One region of the Spirillospora sp. CA-142024 genome, then DNA from elsewhere that is predicted to be linked to it. Evidence: riboswitches for the same ligand, from Rfam matches in the RefSeq annotation. Region 1 holds a riboswitch; each other region holds the start of a gene.

Evidence for each region. A riboswitch is a leader RNA that binds a small molecule or an ion and turns the genes downstream of it on or off. The one in region 1 is predicted to bind thiamine pyrophosphate.
Region 2: another riboswitch for thiamine pyrophosphate. It lies ahead of thiC (phosphomethylpyrimidine synthase ThiC); the one in region 1 lies ahead of ACQPZP_RS00740 (purine-cytosine permease family protein).
Region 3: another riboswitch for thiamine pyrophosphate. It lies ahead of thiO (glycine oxidase ThiO); the one in region 1 lies ahead of ACQPZP_RS00740 (purine-cytosine permease family protein).

What each region holds. Positions count from the first base shown of each region.
Region 1 covers NZ_CP192077.1:143,848-147,048, forward strand. The annotation lists gene ACQPZP_RS00725 (hypothetical protein) at 1-77, shown strand, start outside; gene ACQPZP_RS00730 (SSI family serine proteinase inhibitor) at 157-618, opposite strand; gene ACQPZP_RS00735 (rhodanese-like domain-containing protein) at 665-1,000, shown strand; TPP riboswitch at 1,064-1,180, shown strand; gene ACQPZP_RS00740 (purine-cytosine permease family protein) at 1,173-2,519, shown strand; gene ACQPZP_RS00745 (PAS domain-containing protein) at 2,597-3,201, shown strand, end outside.
Region 2 covers NZ_CP192077.1:4,515,786-4,518,986, forward strand. The annotation lists gene thiC (phosphomethylpyrimidine synthase ThiC) at 1-1,742, opposite strand, end outside; TPP riboswitch at 1,738-1,851, opposite strand; gene ACQPZP_RS21715 (hypothetical protein) at 1,949-3,037, opposite strand; gene ACQPZP_RS21720 (sensor histidine kinase) at 3,165-3,201, shown strand, end outside.
Region 3 covers NZ_CP192077.1:3,223,544-3,226,744, reverse strand. The annotation lists gene ACQPZP_RS15670 (Rv2175c family DNA-binding protein) at 1-37, opposite strand, end outside; gene ACQPZP_RS15665 (NAD(P)/FAD-dependent oxidoreductase) at 114-1,331, opposite strand; TPP riboswitch at 1,427-1,540, shown strand; gene thiO (glycine oxidase ThiO) at 1,530-2,657, shown strand; gene thiS (sulfur carrier protein ThiS) at 2,654-2,854, shown strand; gene ACQPZP_RS15650 (thiazole synthase) at 2,856-3,201, shown strand, end outside.

The DNA of each region.
Region 1 (3,201 bases):
GCACGCTCGTGCTGGCCTGCCCGCTGGCCTTCGACACCGCCGTCTCCCAGAACCGCAGCATCGGCGGCTGGCTCTGACGCGAACAGGCCCCGGCCGGGCGGCCGGGGCCTGTTCGTCCCTGCACCGAGCCGGAACGGGGATGGCTCGTTCAGGGGTTCAGCGGACCTTGGGGACGTTGCCGAACAGCGGGCCGATCTCGCTCCAGCGGTGCAGCTGGCAGCCGTCGGCCCGGGTGAACTTCGTGTCGATCCGCTTGCCCTGCCAGGTGCCCGTGACCGTGGCGACCTCAGGACCGCCGTAGATCTTGGTGCACATCTGGTCCTTGGGGACGGGTTTGAAGGGTTCCTTGACCTTGGTCAGGGCCGCGCACGCGTCGGAGGCCTTGGGATGTGTGCCGCCCGGCGGTGCGCAGGTGAGCTTCCAGGTCTTGGCGGGTGCCTCCTTCGAAGCCTTGACCTGAACGGTGAGTGAGTCCGCCGGCGTGCCGGACGGCTGCACGGACGTCGTGCCCGAGGGCTTGTCGGCGGGGTTTCCGTTGGCCTGTTCGTCGCCGCAGGCGGCCAGAGACAGGAGCATGGCCAGCCCGGGCGCCGCGAAAAGGAGCGTCCGATACCGCATGCGTGATTCGACGCAGGGGGGCTTCGCGCGGTTCCATGGGGGTGTGATGAATTTCGGGGAAGACGTGCCCGCCGTGGTCGCCGCCGACGTTCCGCAGGACGGCTACCTGCTGGACGTCCGGGAGCAGGACGAGTGGGACGCGGGCCACGCGCCCGCGGCCGTCCACATCCCCATGGGCCAGCTCGGCGACCGCGCCGGGGAGGTCCCGCGTGACCAGGAGGTTTACGTGATCTGCCGGTCCGGGGCCCGGTCCGCGCAGGTGACCGTGGCGCTGAACCAGGCGGGCTGGCTGGCGCGGAACGTCGACGGCGGCATGAAGGGCTGGGCGGAGGCGGGGCGTCCGATGGAGGGCGCCGGCGACGGCCCGCCGTACGTCGCGTGATCTGCAACCTATGAGGCGATCGCCCCTTTTAGGGCGTGTCGGGCGGTTGTACGATCGGGCCTGACCGATACCCGCGGGAGCTCGGGCCACAGCCGGGCTGAGAGGGCGGCCTTCAAGGCGTCGCCGACCGCATGAACCTGTCCGGGTAATGCCGGCGTAGGGAGTGTGTCCCGTGACGTCCGACGTCGAGAAGCGCCCTCAGGACGAGCGGCCCCGCAACGAGGTCCCCTTCACCCTCGACGAACCCGCCCCCAAGGTCCTCGGTTTCTGGGACCAGAGCGCCTTCTGGGCCAACCTCGGGGTGAGCCTCCTGGCCTTCTCCGGCGCCTACACCGTCCTCGCGCCGGACGCCGACGGCAGGCCGACCATCTCGATCATGGCCGGAATCGTCGCGATGGCCGTCGGAACGGCCCTCGGCGGGCTGATGCTCGGCCTCGCCGCCGTGCCCGGTGCCCGCACCGGCCAGCCCGCGATGGTGCTGCTGCGCGGACTGTTCGGCGCGCGGCTGTCGTACGCGCCCACGATCCTGAACATCGCGCAGCTCGTCGGCTGGGGGACGTTCGAGCTGATCGTCATCGCGGACGCGGCCCGCGAGCTGTGGGACGGCGTCCCGCGCTGGGGCTACGTGATCGCCGCCGGGGCGGTCACGACCGTGCTGACGATCTGGCCGCTCGGCTCGGTGCGCGTGCTGCGCCGCTACGTGACGGTAGCGGTGGCGATCGCGCTCGTGTACTTCTACGTGGAGCTCGTCCGGCAGCCGCTGCCCGACCTCACGCAGGGCTCGTGGGACGGCTTCTGGGTCGGGGCGGACGCCGCCCTCGCCGTGTCGATCTCCTGGGTACCGGTCGCCGCCGACTACACCCGGCACGCGCGGACCGAGCGCGGGGCGTTCGGTGCCGCGGCCGCCGGCTACTCCGTCACGCAGATCGTCGCCTATGTCCTCGGCCTGCTGGCGCTGGCGCTGGTCGCGGGCGACTCGACCAAGATCTTCGACCCGTTCCTCGGCCCCGCGCTCGGCGTGGTGTTCTTCGCCGTGTTAGTGCTGCGGGAGGCGGACCAGTCGTTCGCCGACACCTACTCCACCGCCGTGTCGATCCAGAACCTCTTCCCGCGCGCCGACCGCCGGGTGCTGAGCGTCGTGCTCGGCGCCGGAATCACCGTCCTCGCGCTGGTCCTGGACATCGGCGACTACGCGGGCTTCCTGTCGCTGATCGGGTCGGTGTTCGTGCCGATGCTCGGCGTCCTCGCCGCCGACTTCTTCCTCGGCCGCCGGACGCGGGACGGCTGGGACGTCTCGCGCATGGCCCCGTCCCGCTGGGGGATGATCGCGGCCTGGGCGATCGGGTTCGTCGTCTACCAGCTCGTCAACCCCGGCACGGTCGGCCGCTGGGCGAGCCTCTGGCACGACGTCCAGGACGCGCTGCACTTCACGCCGCAGACCTGGATGAGCGCCTCGCTGCTGTCGTTCCTGGTCGCCGGGGTGGCCGCCGCCCTCATCGGCAGGCTTACCAAACGGTAAGGTTTGGGTTCGCAGAAGGGTCGCCGAGCAAGTTTCGGCGCAAGTTGCCCGGCCGTGGGCCGGAGTCCGGTGGCACGATGACAGACGTGTACGAACACGTCCACGATCCGATCGCGCGGGCCGTCATCGAGAGCGCCGCCGACGCGATCGTGGCCGTCGACCAGAAGCACCGGGTGACCGTGTGGAACCCGGCGGCCGAGCGCATGTTCGGCTGGCCGGCCCGGGAGATGATCGGACGCGTCCCCCCGATCGTCCCGGACGAGCTGAAGGCCGAGCAGAACGCCGTCCACGAACGGCTCCTCACCCGCCGCGCCGGCGAGGGCGAGGGCGGGCAGATCTCGATCGCGACCCGCCGCTTCCACCGCGACGGCCGGCTCATCGACGTGCGCATCGACACGAGCCTGCTGAAGGACCCGGACGGCACGCTGCTCGGCTGGGTCGGGGTGTACCACCCGGTCGACGACGACGAGATCGTCCAGCACCACATGACCGAGCGGGCCCGGCTCGTCCGGCGGCTGAACGACATCGTCGCCGACCTGGGCGCCGAGCTCGACCTCGCCGTCGTGCTCGACCGGATCACCGCCGCGCTGATCGAGCTGACCGGCGCCGACGCGGGCGGGTTCGTGCGGATCGAGGGCGAGCGGCTGCGGCTGGTCAGCATGTCCGGGCTGCCGGAGCGGAT
Region 2 (3,201 bases), 4.4 Mb from region 1:
ACCGGCAGGTAGACCCGCCCGCCTGCCGCCTTGAACTCCGCCGCCTTCTCCCGCATCCCGGCGGCGAGCGCCTCGTCCTCGGCCAGCCCGTGCTCGCCGGCGTACCGCCGGACGTCCCGCGTGATCTTCATCGAGCAGAAGTGCGGGCCGCACATCGAGCAGAAGTGCGCGGTCTTCGCGGGCGCCGCCGGGAGCGTCGCGTCGTGGAACGCGCGGGCGGTGTCCGGATCGAGGGAGAGGCTGAACTGGTCCTCCCACCGGAAGTCGAACCGCGCGTCCGACAGCGCGTCGTCCCACGCCTGCGCGCCCGGATGCCCCTTGGCCAGGTCGGCGGCGTGCGCGGCGATCTTGTAGGCGATCACGCCGGCCTTGACGTCGTCGCGGTCCGGCAGCCCGAGGTGCTCCTTCGGCGTGACGTAGCAGAGCATCGCGGTGCCGTGCCAGCCGATCATCGCGGCGCCGATCGCCGAGGTGATGTGGTCGTAGCCGGGCGCGATGTCGGTGGTCAGCGGGCCGAGCGTGTAGAACGGCGCCCCGTCGCACCACTCCTGCTGCAGGTCGACGTTCTCCTTGATCTTGTGCATCGGGACGTGCCCGGGCCCCTCGTTCATCACCTGGTCGCCGTACTCCGCCGCGATCCTCGTCAGCTCGCCCTGCGTGCGCAGCTCGGCGAACTGCGCCTCGTCGTTGGCGTCCGCGATCGAGCCGGGGCGCAGGCCGTCCCCGAGCGACCAGGTGACGTCGTACGCGGCGAAGATCTCGCACAGCTCCCGGAAGTGCGTGTAGAGGAAGTTCTCCTCGTGGTGCGCCAGGCACCAGGCCGCCATGATCGACCCGCCGCGCGACACGATCCCCGTCTTGCGCCGCGCCGTCAGCGGCACGTACGGGAGCAGGACCCCGGCGTGCACGGTCATGTAGTCCACGCCCTGCTCCGCCTGCTCGATCACCGTGTCGCGGAAGACCTCGTAGGTCAGCTCAGCGGGGTCGCCGCCGACCTTCTCGACGGCCTGGTACAGCGGGACGGTCCCGACCGGCACCGGGGAGTTCCGCAGGATCCACTCCCGGGTGGTGTGGATGTCCTTCCCCGTCGACAGGTCCATGATCGTGTCGGCCCCCCACCGGGTCGCCCACGTCATCTTCTCGACCTCGTCCTCGACCGAGGACGCGACCGCCGAGTTGCCGATGTTCGCGTTCACCTTCACCAGGAAGTTCCGCCCGATGACCATCGGCTCGATCTCGGGGTGGTTGACGTTGGCGGGCAGCACGGCGCGCCCGGCCGCCAGCTCGTCCCGGACGAACTCCGGCGGCACGCCCTCGCGCAGCGCCGCGAACTCCATCTCCGGCGTGATCTCCCCGCGGCGCGCGTAGGCGCGCTGGGTCACCGCGCCGCCGGCCGCCCGGCGCGGCCGCCGCGGCAGGAAGTCCTCCCGGACCACCTGCGGGGGGCCGCCGCCCCCGGGAAGGGCGGCGGGCGCCGACCGCCTCCCGTCGTCCTCGGGACGCGCCGCCCGCCCCTCGTACGGGACGGTGTCGCCGCGCTCGGCGATCCACGCCTCCCGCACCGGGGGCAGCCCCCTGCGGACGTCGGTGTCCTGCTCAGGATCGGTGTACGGCCCGGAGGTGTCGTACAGGACGACGGCGTCGCCGTTGGTCAGCGGCACCTCCCGCATCGGGACGCGGATGTCGGGGCGCGAGCCCTGGAGGTAGGTCTTGCGCGCAGCTGGAACCACAGGTTCGGTCATGACGACTCGATCTCTCCCTACGCCGGCATTACCCGGTCAGGTTCATGCGGTCAGCGGCCGTCCCAGCCGCTATCTCAGCCCGGTTCGCCGGGCCCCCGCGATCTGTCGCCCCCGACGCTAACCCGCCGCACCCCCGTTGCCGCAACCGCCGCCGATACGGTAAGCGCGCCCGCGTGGACCGTGCGCGGGATGCCTGAGCGCCGGCATCAGGACTGGCGGGCGGTGCGCACGGCCATGGGCAGGGCCAGGGTGAGCGCGCGAAGCGGTTCCGGAGCCGACGGCGACCGCTCCAGCCACATGCGGCTGTCGTCGGCGCCGCTCCTGGCCCGCAGCGTGGCCGACCGCCGTCCGTCCACGCCGGTGACGACGTGGCGGTCGCCGGCCTGCCGGGTGCTGCCGAGAAGCACGCCGCCGGTGGTGTGGAAGGACGGCTCATGGCGGCCGCGCACCACGCCGAGGAGGCGGCCCTCGGGGTCGAAGACGCGCAGGCGGTCGCGGCCCAGCGGCGAGGACCGGCGCTTGAGCACCAGCAGCGTGCGGGCGTGGGGATCGCGCAGCACGATCCTCCGGCGGCCTCTCCCGGAGGCGAGGGGGAAGAAGCCCGACCGCCCCCGCGGCGGCCTGCCGAGCGGGCCGTGGGCCACGGCGAGGAGGGCGCCGCCGCGTTCGTCGCGGTAGCGGCCGACGCCGTCGACCAGGACGCGGTCCGCCTTGAGCAGGGCGCCCGCCGGGGGCGGCGGTACCTCCCTGCCTTCGTCGTCCATGACGCGCCAGACGGCGCCCAGGATCTCCGCGGTCGCGTTCTCCGCCGCACGGACCCAGCCCAGGGGGAGCGACCGGTCGCGCAGCAGCGTCACGGCGCCGCCCTCGACCTCCGCGACGGCGTCGACGCCCGGCGCCGCCTCGGGGTCGAACCAGATCGTCCAGACGGGGTCGGTGACCGGCCACGTGATCCCGGCCGCCTCGACCGCGCCGGCCGGGATCTCCGCCAGCTGCTTGCGGCGGCGAAGGGTCACGCCCTTCTCCGAGATGGTCACGACGAGGCGGTCGCGGTAGATCGCCCATGCCCAGAGGGCGGCCGCCAGCGCGACGAGCGCGCAGCCGCCGCCGAAGAAGCCGATGACCTGGCGGGCCTTCTCCGGTTCCCAGGCTTCGGCGCTGGAACGCGTGGACAGGGAGACGAGCAGGCCGGCGGCGAGCGCGGAGAGGAAGATCCGGAACGGCCGTCGGTACGCTCTCCGGCCGAGCGTGATCCGGAGTTCCGGCGGGGGGACAGCGGGCGGGGGGACGGACAACTGTCGGCCCTTCGTGACGGGGTTTGCAGAACTATAGGGCGGGGCGGCCGGTCCCGAAGAAGAGCGCGATGAGACGGGGTGATGCGCGAAGATCGCGGGACTCGGGGACAATGGCCGGGTGGTGACGATGCCCAGGGTCGGTGTGACGGCGAAGGACGCCCTGC
Region 3 (3,201 bases), 3.1 Mb from region 1:
TGCGGGGGTCCAGTGCGCTGTCAACGGTTGCGTGCATCTGCGTCACGCCCCCTTGCTACCACGCCATCGGAACCCTCAAACCCCCTGGACAACCGTTACCCCACCCGCGATCGCTATCCGCGAACAGCCTGCCGGACGGGCACGTCCGGGTCGGCGATCGCCTCCGGATCCACCGGCGTCCCGGCGGCGATCACCCGCCTCGCCTGTACCAGGTCGCGGGGCCGGTCGACGGTGAGGATCGCGTCCAGGCGGTCGCCGGTGAGCCACGCCACGGCCCACCTGCGGCCTGACGGGTCGCCCCGGTGGACGAGCCGCTCGGACGCGGCGTGACTGCCCGCGTACTGGACCATGCGGCCGAACTGCTCGGACCAGAAGTAGGGGGCGGCGTCGTACTCGGCGTCCCGGCCGAGGAGGGCCGCGGCGGCGACCTCGGGGGCGTTGAGGGCGGTGTCCCAGTGCTCGACGAGGAGCCGCCGCCCGTAGCGCCGCGACCACCAGGCGGCGCAGTCCCCGACCGCCACGACGTCCGGGCGGAGCGAACCGGGATCCTCCTCGCCCATGTAGGCGCGGAAGGAGCCGTCGGTGACCACGCCGCGCTCCAGCAGCAGGCCGGAGCCCTCCAGCCAGGACAGGACGGGCCGGACGCCGACGCCGACGACCACCTCGTCCGCGTCGATCGTCGCCCCGCCGGCGAGGACGAGGCCGCCGTCGCGCACCTCCGCCACCTTGACGCCGGTCCGCAACTCGACCCCGGCCTCGGCGTACCAGGGCGCGGTGAGCGCGCCCACCTCGGACCCGATCGCGTTGGCGAGCGGGGTGTCGGCCGCCTCCACGACGGTGACGCGGCAGCCCTTCCCGGCCGCGGTCGTGGCGACCTCTGCGCCGATCCAGCCCGCCCCGACGATCACGATCCGGGCGCCCTCCACGAGCCGGGCCCGCAGGTCGCGGGACTCGTCGATGGTGCGCAGGACGTGCTGGCGCCCGTCCCCCGGCAGCGTGATCGGGGCCGCGCCGGTCGCGATCACCAGGCCGTCGAACGGAAGGTCGCCCGCCGTGGACGCGACCGTGCCGCCGCGCCCGGGCCCGTCCAGCCGCAGGCCGGTGGCGCGCTCGCCGAGCAGCAGCTCGCAGCGCAGCGCGTCCCAGTCGGCGTCGACGGTCGTGTCGTCGGACTCGCCCGCGAGGACGGCCTTCGACAGCGGCGGACGGTCGTAGGGCCGGTGCCGCTCCGCCGACACGAGGGTCAGCGCGCCCTCGTACCCCTTGCTCCGCAGGGCCTCGGCGGCGCGCACGCCGGCCAGCCCGCCGCCAACGACGATGACCCTCTCCATGAAGGCAACCCTAACCGGCGGCGATTCTCTGATGGACACCTGTCCAGGCAGTGGCGCGCTTCGCCAAGGTCGTAAGGTGGGAACCGGGTAAAAACGGCACAGAGCGCGGGAGTCCGGTGCGACCGGGCTGAGAGGGCGGCTGAACGGGCCGCCGACCGCCACGACCTGATCCGGATCATGCCGGCGAAGGGAGCGCGCATGCAGATCGTGATCATCGGCGCCGGGGTCATCGGCCTGGCCACCGCCTGGCGGGCCGCGGCGGGCGGCGCCGCCGTCACCCTCGTCGATCCGGCGCCCGCGTCCGGCGCCTCGTCCGTGGCGGCGGGCATGCTCACCCCGGTCGGCGAGCTGACGTACGGCGAGGAGCCGCTGCTGCGGCTCGGCCTCGCCTCCCGCGACCGGTACGGCGCGTTCGTCGCCGAACTGGAGGAGCTGACCGGCCTGGAGACCGGTTACCGCACCGACGGGATCATCGAGGTCGCGTCCGACTCCGACGACCTCCGGTACCTGGACGACCTGCGCCGCTTCCAGGAGAGCCTCGGCATTCCCGTCGAGGCCCTGACCGGCCGGGAGTGCCGGCGGCTGGAGCCGATGCTCGCGCCCGGCGTCCGCGGCGGCCTGCTCGCCCCCGAGGACGGCTCGGTCGACCCGCGCCGGCTCACCCCGGCGCTGCTGGCGGCGTGCGAGCGGCTGGGCGTCCGGCTCGTCCGGCGGCGCGCCGCGCGCGTCGTCGCCGAGAGCGGCGCGGCGGCCGGGGTGGGGCTGGACGACGGGACGGTGATCCACGCGGACCGGGTGCTGCTGGCCGCCGGACCGTGGTCGGGCGACCTGGAGGGCCTGCCGCCGGGGACCGTGCCCCCCGTCCGCCCGGTGAAGGGGCAGGTGCTCCGGCTCCGCACCCGGACGCCGTTCATCCGGCGGTCGACCCGCGGGCTCGTGAAGGGATCGTCGGTCTACCTGGTGCCGCGCGCCGACGGCGAGGTCGTCGTCGGCGCCACGCAGGAGGAGCTGGGCTTCGACACGCGCGTCACCGCCGGCGGCCTCTGGGAACTGCTGCGGGACGCCCGGGAGCTGCTGCCCGGCATCACCGAACTGGAGTTCGCCGAGGTCACGGCCGGGCTGCGTCCGGGCTCCCCGGACAACGCGCCCGTGATGGGCCCCACCGCGATGCCCGGCCTGTACGTCGGCACCGGGCACTTCCGCAACGGCATCCTGCTCACCCCGGTGAGCGCGGACATCCTGTCCGCGATGCTGCTGGACGGGCCCGTACCCGAGGTCGCCGGGCCGTTCACCCCCGGCCGCTTCTCCGCCGGGGTGACCGCATGAAGGTGATCGTCAACGGTGAGCCGCGCGAGCTGCCCGAGGGCGTGAGCGTCGCCGAGGCCGTCGCGTCCGTCACCGGCGCGGGGACCGGCGTGGCCGCCGCGCTCAACGACGAGGTCGTCCGGCGCTCGGCCTGGGACACGACGACCCTGCGCGACGCCGACCGGCTCGAAGTCTTGACCGCCGTACAGGGAGGGTGACGTGGAGGACAAGCTGGTCATCGCCGGAGAGGAGCTGGGCTCGCGGCTGATCATGGGGACCGGGGGCGCGCCCAGCATGACGGTGCTGCGGGAGGCGCTCACCGCGTCCGGGACCGAGCTGACCACGGTCGCGATGCGGCGGGTGGACCCGTCCGCGCGCGGGTCGGTGCTGGACGTGCTGGCCGAGTGCGGCATCCGGGTGCTGCCGAACACGGCGGGCTGCTTCACCGCGGGCGAGGCCGTCCTCACGGCCAAGCTCGCCCGCGAGGCGCTCGGCACGGCCTGGGTCAAGCTGGAGGTGATCGCGGACGAGCGCACGCTGCTGCCCGACCCGATCGAGCTCGTGG